One region of the Peribacillus frigoritolerans genome, then DNA from elsewhere that is predicted to be linked to it. Evidence: riboswitches for the same ligand, from Rfam matches in the RefSeq annotation. Region 1 holds a riboswitch; the other holds the start of a gene.

The links. Region 1 has a riboswitch for glycine ahead of gcvT (glycine cleavage system aminomethyltransferase GcvT). Riboswitches for the same ligand answer to the same signal wherever they lie in the genome.
Region 2: it holds a riboswitch for glycine, as region 1 does, so the genes downstream of both, ABOA58_RS03285 (amino acid permease) here and gcvT (glycine cleavage system aminomethyltransferase GcvT) in region 1, are expected to answer to the same signal.

What each region holds. Positions count from the first base shown of each region.
Region 1 is NZ_CP158190.1:3,687,325-3,693,943, reverse strand. Features, by position in the region: gene ABOA58_RS18065 (hypothetical protein) at 1-132, shown strand, start outside; gene comGF (competence type IV pilus minor pilin ComGF) at 80-562, shown strand; gene comGG (competence type IV pilus minor pilin ComGG) at 555-941, shown strand; gene ABOA58_RS18050 (YqzE family protein) at 1,053-1,238, shown strand; gene ABOA58_RS18045 (YqhG family protein) at 1,285-2,082, opposite strand; gene ABOA58_RS18040 (DEAD/DEAH box helicase) at 2,060-3,748, opposite strand; glycine riboswitch at 4,125-4,212, shown strand; glycine riboswitch at 4,216-4,299, shown strand; gene gcvT (glycine cleavage system aminomethyltransferase GcvT) at 4,438-5,544, shown strand; gene gcvPA (aminomethyl-transferring glycine dehydrogenase subunit GcvPA) at 5,562-6,619, shown strand, end outside.
Region 2 is NZ_CP158190.1:681,592-688,210, reverse strand. Features, by position in the region: gene ABOA58_RS03300 (FAD-binding oxidoreductase) at 1-463, opposite strand, end outside; gene ABOA58_RS03295 (hypothetical protein) at 601-783, opposite strand; gene ABOA58_RS03290 (amino acid permease) at 849-2,237, opposite strand; glycine riboswitch at 2,741-2,819, shown strand; gene ABOA58_RS03285 (amino acid permease) at 3,028-4,368, shown strand; gene ABOA58_RS03280 (DUF3311 domain-containing protein) at 4,643-4,843, shown strand; gene ABOA58_RS03275 (sodium:solute symporter family protein) at 4,840-6,318, shown strand; gene ABOA58_RS03270 (hypothetical protein) at 6,443-6,619, opposite strand, start outside.

The DNA.
Region 1 (6,619 bases):
TTCTACAAAAAAAAATCCTATGAATTGGTTTGGAAGGACCATGGGGATTTCCCGGGGATGATTGAAGGGTGTGTACGTTATGAAGATGAATCGGGTAATCTTGAATCCATTTGTGATGCTGCGAAAAAATGATGGCTTTACGATGATTGAAATGTTTTTTTCATTAATGATATTAATGACGACGTCCCTTTTTGTTCTACAGCTTTTTTCAATCATTCACAACCAGATGGGGTCCGTTGATGAATTACATTCTAAAGAGTGGGAGGTCTTTACCATGCAAATGAAGCAGGAGGTCCGGAGTTCCAAAGCTCAGGATGTAATGGGAAATAAATTATATTTGCTGCATTCAGATGAACAATTATCATCGTTTGAACAATATGAAGATAAGGTCCGAAGACGAGTGAATGGTATGGGGCATGAGGTCATCTTACAGAACATTTCGAAATTCGGGGTTGAGAAGGATGGCAGTGTCATTGTTATAAATATAACGGATAAAGCAGGGACTACTTTCAGTCGAAGATTTCATCCTTTCTTTAGGAATGTCACGAAAGTCGATGAATAATCAAAAAGGAGTCGTTTTCCCGATGGTCATGATTGTAGCGAGTGTTTTCATCATGTTCACGATACTAATGATCGATCAGTTTATCATCGATAAAAAGTTTTATAAAGAAGTGGAAGAATCGCTTGTGGCCGACCATCTTGTCCATTTAGCGATCAAGGATGTGACGGCAGAGTGGGGCGAAGAGATCCCCAAAATCATCCAGGGGGAAATTTCATACCCTAATGGTGTGGTGCGGTATTCCTTAATGAAAGAAGAAGGGCCTTACGTCTATATCGAGTTTTCTTCCACGACTAAAAATGACCGCGAGGGAAGGGTCATCATTCAATATGATAAAGAAGCGGGGGAAGTGAAAGAATGGTTGGAAAAGCAGGCTGTGTAATACGCAAAATCAACATTAAACGGAAAGCGACAGGTACACGTGTTCAGGGAACAAGCGAAAGAATAAAAGAAGCGTAAACGGGGCATACTTTGCATAGGGTGATGATTTTATATGTCTACAAACGCTTATATTAAATATCTGACTCAGCAGCTTGTCGAGTATTTTAATCTGACGAAAAAAGAACGAAAAGAAAAGCGCCGACACAGAAAAGAGGATAAAAATCATGGTATGTCCCATTGGTTTGGCATTGTCCCTTTTGCTTTGTCGATGTTCGTAAGGAAAAATATCAAAAAATAAAACAGATGTCCTGAACTTAGGGCATCTGTTTTTTTATTGTTCTTACTTATCCCAATGCCCTATCTGAAAGGTAAAATAACCCTCCGTTGATGATGGATATTCGGATGTTGGGTTCATATTGAGCTTTTAAGGCATCTTTTTCGGTAAAATAGCTCTCACTTTTTTCGTCCATATCCTTGTAAAAATGCTCCAATAAATTCAAGTCATTCTGCCAGCGAAGCATTGCTTCCTCTGCCCAGGAATGGTCATCATCCTCGAAACTGGTCCTGATGTATGTATCGAGTCTTGCCAATCCGCTCTTGGGCATGATGAGCGGTGAAAGCGTAAAGGAGTAATCCGGTATTTTTGGGGTGACCTTTATCGGTAAAACCCGATGGTGAAATCTTTCCATGATCTCACCTGAGATTAAATTCAGTCCGATCGACATGAAGGTATCCTTTTTACGGTCGCATTGATAGGATATTTTCACATTCAGGGTCAGCCAAGGAAACAAAGGATTATTTCCCCCTTTTGTTGGAGGGGTATCCTCAAAAAGTCTAGTATACCCTGCCAGCTTTTTGGTAGATTGAATAATCTGGTGAAGGCGAGGGGAGCCAAAATGAATCATTTCTCCCTTTAAATCGGATGGAGCTTGTTCTGGATCGGTAATGAAAGTCATCTGTGCTGGGTTCGGAACGCCACCTGTTTTTTCTAGATAATGCCAATAAAAGGGTCTGTTCATTAATTCTTTATCCATATCAATCGTCAATTGGACTGTAAGGTGGGTTGGTGCATTATCCAGTATTTCACAATCGTTGGCTTTAAAGTAAGTTAATAAAAAATCATGAATTTCCCGTTGCTGCATGAACCTCACCTTCCTTCATTGATTGAGCGAATTGGATTAACGATGAAAAATTATCCATCTTAATTTTCATTTCACCCTCTGTTTTGGATTCGCCGACCACATCAATCAAATATTCTTCAATGTTGTTAATATCCAGTTTGGTTAGAATATCATCCAATTCGCCGATTACTTTCTCGAATAAATTTATTTTTTCATATAGTAACTTCAGAATATGTTCTTCTACTGTATTTTTCGTGGCAAAGTTATAAATCATCACATCTTCTTCCTGACCAAGGCGGTGTATCCGTCCAATTCTCTGTTCGAGCCTCATCGGGTTCCATGGCAGGTCAAAATTAATCAAGTGATGGCAAAACTGAAGGTTTATCCCTTCCCCGCCAGCTTCTGTTGCAATTAATACCTGTATATTCTTTTGGAATAATTCTCGCATCCAGTCTTTCTTTCCGCGCTTAAAACCGCCTCGGAAAGGAACTGAAGAAATTCCATTCTGCTGTAGGTACCATTGTAGATATAGCTGAGTCGCCCGGTATTCGGTAAAGATAATGACTTTATCATCAATTTTCTTGATCAGTTCCAAAGCTTTTTCAGCCTTGGAGTTCTGAACCGTTTCATTCACTTTAGAAAATAAATCATCAAGCTTTGCCAAAAAGTCAGGGGAAGGCTGATCATATTTAGCTTTCATATTCTTTAATGTATAAAAGACCGCCTCTCTGCTGCTGCATGCTTCCCTTTGGAGAGTGAGAGCCGAAAATGCGCTTCCTTTAGAACCATCCGAAATAGGTTTGAATTTGGAAACGGCATCGTACAATGCTTGTTCCGTTGGAGAAAATTCAATGGTGATGGTCTCCACATGCCGTTTTGTCCATTCAATGCCAGTATCGGCCCGCCGGTTTCGAATCATGACAGTATTGACAAGTTCCTTTAGGTGTTCATCTTCAATTATGTTCCGGCCTTTACCTTTATACTTTTCCGAAAAAAGTGAGGCATTTCCCAAGTGGCCCGGTTTCAATAACGAAACGAGGTGGAAAATTTCCTCGACTTTATTTTGAATCGGAGTGGCTGTCAGGAGTAAACAAAATTTCTTTTTCAGATTTTGGACGAATTCATAGTTCTTTGTCTTATTATTTTTAAGTTTATGAGCTTCATCAATAATGATGAAGTCGTATTCCTGCTTGAAAATGATATCTCGATGTGGAGCGCGTTTGGCTGTATCAATGGATGAAATGACCACATCACAGGAGTCCCAAACATAACTTTTTCTCTGAACGACTGCCGGTATATGAAACTTGGTATTCAATTCAAAAGCCCATTGTGTGACAAGGGAAGCCGGAACAAGGATCAAAACTTTTTTTACAAGGCCCCTAATCATATACTCTTTTAGTATCAATCCAGCTTCAATTGTTTTTCCGAGCCCTACCTCATCAGCTAAAATGGCCTTTCCATTCATCTTTTCCACCACTTGCTTGGCTGCTTCCAATTGATGCGGAAGCGGGGTTAACTGCGGAAGGTGCTTGGGCGCCTGTAAACCTTCAAAATCAGGGATGATAAGATTTTCCTCCATTTGAACCGCCAGCTTATAAAGCTCCCAATTCCCCCATGGACCGTCATTTTCCATCTTTTGCAGAAACTCGTCAGTCCATTCAGAATTAAAGGATATATTGATTTTCATAGAAATAACTCCCTCTTAAATCATAATTTCCTTAATAAAAGGTCAAAACCCGAACATTTCATATGTGAAGTAAGAAAAATATTTCTCTTCAAAAGATATTGCAGAGATAAGTTTCTTAGGGTAGGATATAAGTATATTTAGAAAATTCCAATTTCCAAACGCTACAAAGAATCTTTGTACATCGATTTTGCAGTTCGCGTTTTCTTAGTATGGGCTATAGGCTCCTAATTTATCCAAGATTACTGAAGGAGACCAATCAAACGGTTTCTGAAGTTTCAGGAGAATTGGCAGAGAATGCATTCCACGATGCTCAGGGGTTTTACCGATGCTTGGTGGCTTATTCGCTTCCTTTCATTGGTAGACCATTTATATGCGGGTGAAGATAAGGGGAGAGACTACGGATGTAGCGCCGAAGGAGCAAACTTAGCAGTGAATCTCTCAGGCAAAAGAACTCTTATTGGACGCAACTCTGGAGAGCGCCGCCCATTTTGGGACGGCCACCAAAGGGGAAAACCTATTACATAGGTAAACTTTCAGGTTTCAGGACAGAGAAAAAGCTCAAACGGGCTTTCTCTGTCCTTTTTTGTGCTTTTTTCACATCATGAATCAGGAAATATCTGATGCGTAATGACAAGAAGCTTTTGATAATGAAGCCAATTAATTAAAAAAAATCTGAAGGGGGTCATTTTTTGACCAATTTAAAAAGAACACCACTATTTGAGGTTTATCGTGAATACGGAGGTAAAACGATTGATTTTGGCGGCTGGGAACTTCCTGTCCAATTTTCGGGTATAAAGGACGAACATGAAGCCGTACGAACAAAAGCGGGGTTATTCGATGTTTCCCATATGGGTGAAGTCGATGTTAAGGGTCCCGGAAGCCTTTCCTTTTTACAGAAGATGCTGACCAATGATATATCAAAGCTGCAACAGGGCGGTGCCCAATATACCGCCATGTGTTATGAAAACGGAGGCACGGTCGATGATCTTATCGTGTATAAAAGGGCTGAGGACGACTATCTGCTCGTGGTCAATGCAGCGAATACAGAAAAAGATTTCAATTGGCTGCAAGCTAATTTAACGGAAGATGTCCAAATTACGAATGTATCGAGTGACTATACACAGCTGGCACTTCAAGGACCAGCTGCAGAGAAGATATTACAAAAACTATCGGGAAATACTGCCTTAAGTGAAATAGGATTTTTCAAGTTCAAGGAAAATGTCATGATTAACGGCATCTCCACGCTGGTATCCCGTACTGGGTACACTGGTGAGGATGGCTTTGAGATATATAGTGACAGTGAAAATGGTCCTGCCCTTTGGAAGGCGATTATGGATGCCGGAAACGAAGAGGGGGTTCAGCCGATTGGTTTAGGTGCTCGTGATACCCTGCGTTTTGAAGCGAAACTGCCGCTGTATGGGCAGGAGCTTTCAGCGGACATCACCCCGATAGAAGCCGGGATTGGTTTTGCAGTAAAAGTGGATAAGGAAGTTGATTTTTTCGGGAAAGCCGTTCTTGCTGAGCAAAAGGAGAAAGGAGCTTCCCGCAAGCTTGTGGGAATTGAAATGATTGACCGTGGCATTCCACGTCATGGGTATAAGGTCTACAGCGGTGATAAAGTCATTGGCGAGGTCACGACCGGTACCCAATCACCAACGTTGAAGAAAAACGTGGGTTTGGTACTTATCGATAAGGAATTTTCGGTGCTGGATGCGGAAGTCGAAGTGGAAATCCGTTCCAAACGTTTGAAAGCCGTTATAATACAAACACCTTTTTATAAAAAACCACGTAAATAGAGGGGAATGGTCATTAGATGAAACATCGTTATTTACCCATGACAGAGCAAGATAAACAAGAAATGCTGAAAGCGATAGGGGTATCCACTGCTGAAGAACTTTTCAGTGATATCCCTGAAAGCGTTCGTTTTCAAGGAGAATACGATATCAAGCCTGCTAAATCTGAACCTGCATTAATGAAAGAATTATCAAGGCTTGCTGCCAAGAATGCGGACCTTAAAAACTATGCTTCCTTCCTTGGTGCGGGTGTCTATGACCATTACGCGCCGGTCATCGTCGATCATGTTCTATCCCGTTCTGAATTTTACACGGCTTATACACCCTATCAGCCTGAAATTTCACAGGGGGAGCTTCAGGCCATCTTTGAATATCAAACGATGATATGTGAATTGACGGGCATGGATGTGGCTAACTCCTCCATGTATGACGGCGGTACAGCGCTGGCTGAAGCAGCCATGCTTGCTTCAGGCCAGACACGACGCAAAAAGATTCTCATTTCAGGAGCCGTTCATCCTGAATCAAGAGAAGTCGTTAAGACATATGCGAAAGGGCAACGCGTGGAAGTGATCGAAATTCCTTTTAAAGACGGTGTGACGGACTTAGCTGCTTTAAGGGAATTGGCGAATGAGGACATTGCAGGAGTGATCGTGCAATATCCGAACTTTTTTGGCCGCATCGAGCCATTGAAAGAAATGGAGGAAATCATTCATGGCGTCAAGTCGATGTTTATCGTTTCCAGTAATCCGCTTGCATTGGGAGCATTGACATCCCCTGGTGCACTTGGTGCAGATATCGTAACGGGGGATGCTCAGCCATTCGGCATTCCAGCGGCATTCGGTGGACCTCATTGTGGATATTTTGCCGTTACTAATAAACTTGTTCGGAAAGTTCCGGGCCGACTCGTCGGTCAAACAGTGGATGAAAATGGTAAACGGGGATTTGTACTGACGCTTCAAGCTCGTGAACAGCACATTCGCCGTGACAAAGCCACATCCAACATTTGTTCCAATCAAGCTTTGAATGCGTTGGCAGCTTCTGTTGCAATGACCGCGCTTGGGAAAAAGGGTGTCAAAGA
Region 2 (6,619 bases), 2.6 Mb from region 1:
TTTCAAGCAAATTGTCACAAGTAAGTCCAAAGCGTCTCGATAACATACCTATTCCACCGCCAAGCGTAAGGCCTACAAGACCAACACCGCTTTCGGTCCCAGCCGGAATCGTCGTGCCATACTTCCATAGCATATTATATACTTGACCTAAATCAGCTCCTGCTTCGATTTTTGCAATCATTTTTTCACGGTTGACCTTGATATTGTACATTTCACTTATATCAATGATTAGACCGCCATTCACTAATGAAAAATTTTCATAACTATGCCTGCCGCTCCTAACCCGGAAAGGTGTATGATTTTCCCGGGCCCACTTCAATGAATTCAACACATCATTGGAATTTTGACAAAACACAATGACCTTTGGGAATTTAGAAAAACTTAAGTTATTATTTATCCTGGCATGCTCATACTCAGCATCATTAGGTGTAACGACCCGCCCGGTAAGCTTTGTTCTTTCCAAAATATAACCCCTTCCTCGGGTAAGATGATGTTACATCCTATGAAAAAATCTGTCAGGAAGACACATTCCATAAGCGACCCACTGCTGGCATCCCTTGTTACGGGGGCTAATTAGCTTTACTCGTGAATTTCGCTGGTTTACTCGAGTTTCGCAGCTTTACTCGTGAATTTCGCTGGTTTACTCGTGAGTTTCGCCGTTTTACTCGTGAGTTTCACTTGTTTACTCGTGAGTTTCACTTGTTTACTCGTGAGTTTTGCCGTTTTACTCGTGAATTTCGCTGGTTTACTCGTGAATTCCGCTGATTTACTCGTGAATTCCAACAATTGATCACCAAAGACAAAAAAGCCCTTCTCGAATTAAGAGAAGGGCTTTCCAATTGAGTTGCTTATCCCGAAATTTCATCATCGGATTTAGCATCCAACGGTGTTCGTTTATCCATTTTCAGGATGTAATAACTTGCTACGACCAAGGCTAGGAAAACGATTCCGACAACCAAGGAAATCCTTGTACTAGGATTGATCCACATACCGACCAGCACCATCAGTAAAAAGGCTATTGTCGCATAGTTACTGAAAGGGGCCAACGGCATCTTGAACGGATGCTTCTCCATTTCAGCGGCATTTACCTTTCTGAATTTAAGCTCACTGATCAGTAAAACAAACCATGGAATCATCCCAGGTAATACACTCGCACTGTACACATAAAGGAATAATTGCGGCGGTGCAAGGTAATTCAGGATAACCCCGATGCCCAATCCTAAAAGTACAGCGATCGTACAATATGCCGGCACTCCATTTTTAGATACTTTAGCAAAGATTTTCGGAGCTTGGCCATTCAATGCCAGTGTGTAAAGCATACGCCCTGCACTGAAAATACCACTGTTGCATCCAGACATTGCCGCAGTGATTACGACAAAATTGATGATTCCTGCTGCTGCTGTGATACCTATTTTTGCAAAGGTTGAAACGAATGGGCTTCCTAAGTCATCCAGTTGATCCCAAGGGAAGACTGTCACGATGACGAATATGGCGCCAATATAGAAAATTAAAATGCGCCATATGATCGACTGGATCGCTTTTGTTACGGTCTTCGTTGGATCTTTCGCTTCTCCGGCTGTGATGCCGATAAGCTCAACGCCTTGATAGGATGCCACGACAAGGGAAAGCGCAAAGAAGAATCCTGTCCAGCCTCCCGTAAAGAAGCCGCCATTTTCCCAAAGATTCGATAATCCAATCGCATCCCCGCCATTCCCTATTCCAAAGAAGATAAGGCCAACGCCGGCAACGATCATCAATACAATCGTTATGATTTTTATAAGCGCAAACCAGAATTCAAATTCCCCGAAGGATTTGACGGAAATGAGGTTGGCCGCCCCCAAGATGATCATGGCGACCACACCTGGTATCCAGGCCGGTAACTCCGGGAACCAATATTGCATATACAACCCAACCGCGATGATTTCGGACATTCCGACGATTACCCATTGAAACCAATTGCTCCAAGCAGTCATATAACCTGCCAAAGGATGTATATAGCTGCTCGCAAAGGTTGCAAATGAACCTGTAGTCGGTTCTAAATAAAGCATCTCACCCATGGAACGCATGATGAAAAATATAAAAATACCTGCGATGGCATAAGCAAGCATTACAGAGGGCCCGGTCCATTTGATCGTGCTCGCCGATCCCATGAATAACCCGACACCGATGGTTCCGCCCAAAGCTATCATTTGAATGTGACGTGCTTCCAGCCCTCTCTTTAATTCCTTGTTCGACATGTTTAACTCCCCCAGATGCAATATCGGTAATGCTTTTCTATCCTTACCACGAACGACTCTCTATTAATTATTGCGATTAGAAATGCTCTATCGAAGAAAAAATATCAATAACACTTCAATTATGTTTTCTTATCTTATAATAGTAAATATTCTGTAAAAATACAATTGTATTTTTGAAATAAACAGTTGCCAAATATATCTTGGCAATTTCCCTAATCTAAAAATATCATTTCAAAAAAATGATGATCAATATTTCATAATAGTGATCATCCAAAAAATAAATTTTTCAAGTACCTTAATAAAAATTAAGATCACTATAAAACTGCAGATATTGCCTTTTTCACTTCAAAAAAACTTGTTGACCTACCGAAAAATAGATGATAGAATTCCAATATTATTTTATAAGCATAATGAATGATTCAGCAGTGGTAGATTATCACTGACGACATTTATTCACAACCGCATACAAGCAAGCGATGAATGCTATGGATGACACTATAGCAGGAGCAGCTTCTGGAGAGACTGTACAAGATGCAGCGCCGAAGGATTCACAATCTCAGGCAAAAGGACAGAAGAGTAACGAATGATAAAATTGTTATTCTGAACCCTTTAAGAGATTGGTATTATCCAATCTCTTTTTTTTATTGTCCATTTTGTGGTTGGACTAAAAACAACAGCTTTAAAACCAATGGGAAAGGCAAGCTGGACGAAAAAATCACGTCCCTCTCTCCAAGACCATGCAGGTAAACTCATTCACTACCAAGACTATAAAAAAACGGGGGCGTAGGAATTGGCTAAACAAGAATTAAAAAGAGATTTAAAAAATAGACATGTACAACTGATTGCAATAGGAGGAACCATTGGCACCGGATTATTTTTAGGTTCCGGAAAAGCCATACAATTGGCAGGTCCTTCTATTTTATTTTCCTATCTTATAATAGGGATTGCCTTGTTTTTTGTGATGAGGGCACTAGGTGAATTGCTCTTATCCAATGCAGGGTATGCATCATTCACTGAATTTGCAACCGAATATGTCGGTCCATGGGCCGGCTTCGTGACAGGCTGGACATATTGGTTCTGTTGGATTATGACCGCAATGGCCGATATCATAGCTGTCGGCGTCTATATACAATATTGGTTCGATATCCCTCAATGGATTCCGGCTCTAATATGCCTGGTCATTCTTTTAGGATTGAACCTATTGACCGTTAAGTTATTTGGTGAATTGGAATTCTGGTTTGCCATCATTAAAGTAATTACGATCATCGCCTTGATCATCGTGGGAATCATCCTTTTGATCATCGGCTTCAATACCAATACCGGAACGGTTTCCCTAACCAACCTATGGAATCATGGGGGCATGTTCCCCAATGGCATTTCCGGATTCCTGTTATCTTTACAACTGGTCGTCTTCTCATTTGTCGGTGTCGAATTGGTCGGGGTTTCCGCAGCAGAAACGGCAAACCCGAGAAAGAACATTCCATCTGCCATCAATAAAATCCCTGTCCGGATTTTACTTTTCTATGTTGGTGCACTATTCGTCATTCTCTGCGTCAACCCATGGACACAACTGGATGCCACGAGCAGCCCATTTGTAGAGGTCTTTGCGTTAATCGGCATTCCTGTCGCTGCAGGGATCATCAACTTCGTCGTTTTGACTTCCGCTGCTTCTGCATGCAACAGCGGTTTATTTTCAACGAGCCGAATACTTTATATGTTAAGCAGGAATGGCGAAGCCCCTGCTAAACTGGAAAAATTAAATAAACAGGCTGTTCCGGGCAATGCCTTATTAACATCCACAATCGTTGTATCAATAGGGGCATTATTAAGCAAGCTGATACCGGAACAGGCATTTACTGTCGTGACGACCATCAGTGCCATCTGTTTCATATGGGTATGGAGCATTATCTTGATCTCCCATATCAAATATTCGAAAACAAGGCCTGACCTAAGAGCCGAATCGACTTTCAAGGCTCCTTTTACACCCTTTGTCAATTACGCCATTTTAGGATTATTCCTGTTCATCCTTATTGTTATGCTATTCGCTGAAGCTACACGACTATCACTGCTCTTGACCCCAATCTGGTTCATACTCTTGGTGATACTATATAACTATCGAAAAAAAAGATAGCTAAAGGAAAAAAGCCTTGAACTCACTATGAATTCAAGGCTTTATCTGTCTTATGAACATATCAGGGTTCGGCTGTCTGCGCACAGTTGCTCAAATATATCAGGCAACTGCATTAAATTTTATATCAAAATAGTGTAAGCTAATATATATTATCGGACCTTTTCCGTCATGTATGAATTTTTCATTCCGGTTTGGTTCACCCATCCATCAGTGGCATTAAAGAATAAACCCCATTGGTGGGCGTTTCACTTTATTAAAACGGAGGGGTTTGTTTATGAAGATTATATATATTCTTACTCTAGTTCCTTTTATAGGCATACTAGGATTTCTGCCTTTTGTTAATAAAATAGAACCATATGTATTAGGGATGCCTTTCAATATGTTCTGGATGGCTATGTGGGTGGTCCTTACCTCTGCCATACTGGGCATCATGTATAAGCTGGATCCCAGGAATCGGGAAGGTGACCAGGAATGAATATTGCTCTCTTAATCATTTTAGCATTTTTACTTCTATCGATATTTTTAGGCATACGCTCTTCAAAAGGAAAAGATATGGACTTGGAACAATGGACGGTGGGCGGACGCGGTTTTGGTGCGATATTCGTCTTTCTGCTGATGGCCGGGGAAATCTATACGACCTTCTCCTTCCTTGGCGGCAGCGGCTGGGCTTATGGCAAGGGCGCACCCGCTCTATATGTTCTAATTTACATTACTTTGTCTTACGTATTATCCTATTGGCTCCTGCCGGAAATTTGGAGATATGCCAAGGAAAATAAACTGATGTCTCAATCCGATTTCTTTGTAAGCAAATATAAGAGTCCCGGTTTAGGAGTTTTGGCTGCGCTTGTCGGTGTGGTGTCGATGATTCCAGTGATCGTCGTGCAGCTGAAAGGATTGGGGATCATTGTCTCAGAAGCATCTTATGGTGCCATCTCTATGTCTGAGGCAGTTTGGATGGGGGCGATCAGCCTTACCATTTATGTGATGATCTCCGGTATACACGGATCAGTTTGGACAGCGGTCATTAAAGATATCATGATGGTTGCCATAATAGGATTTTTGGGGATTTATCTGCCGATTCATTACTTTGGCGGATTTCAGCCGATGTTTGAAGCGATTGATGCGGCCAAGCCTGGTTTTCTAAAGTTCCCAGATCAGGGACTTAGCGTATCATGGTTCATCTCCACGGTAATATTGCTCGTATTCGGTTTCTATATGTGGCCCCAGGTTTTCAGCGCTGTTTATTCAGCACGCAGCGGCAAGGTATTTCGAAAAAATGCCATTATCAGCCCATTATATACACTCATGCTGTTATTCGTCTTTTTCGTTGGGTTTACAGCTATATTGAAAGTGCCCGGACTCGTTGGGGCAGATGCAGACCTCTCATTGCTGCGCCTTTCGATTGAGACCTTTGAACCATGGTTTATAGGCATAATCGGCGGAGCTGGATTGTTGACCGCATTGGTGCCGGGATCCATGCTTTTGATGAGCGTCGCTACACTGCTCGCGAAAAACGTCTATAAGGAATTTGCACCTGCAGTATCCGATCGCCATGTTGTACGATTGGCAAAGTTCCTTGTTCCAGTCATTGCCCTTATAGCCGTCTACTTCACCTTAAACGGCGGCGAAACGATGTCGGCATTAATTCTTATGGGATACAGTCTCATCACACAGCTTTTCCCGTCCCTTCTCTTTAGTCTGAAAAGGAACAATCCGATCAATAAATTTGGCGCAATTGCCGGCATCATTACCGGATTGGCCATCGTAATCTGCATTACACTCAGTCAATCGACAATAGGGACCTTGTTTCCATCCTTGCCACAAGCAGCGAAAGATTTGAATGTGGGAATCATCGCATTGGCAGTCAATTTCATTGTGATGATGACGGTAAGTCTTGCTTTCAGAAAGCACGCGGTTCAGTTGGAACCTAAATCCGTTAACGATATATGAAGGTTATTTTGGATAATAAACATCGGAAGGCTCAGTCAAAAGACTGAGCCTTCCTTATTATCGACATCCAAAGCATAATGTCCTTTTTCTCAAGATTGATTATAGGAAGTCTCATTTTAGACTATTAATCTTTTCTGTTTATAAACAAATCCCCTATTTTAACTAATAAATACAATGAAAAAATAATCATCAAGGCTCTGGATACTACCAGGCCATCAATAGCTAAGTCATATCCACCTCTTAATAAGGCTTCCGGATTAAAGCAAAAGGTAATCGATATTACGAAAGCTATTAAAATCAG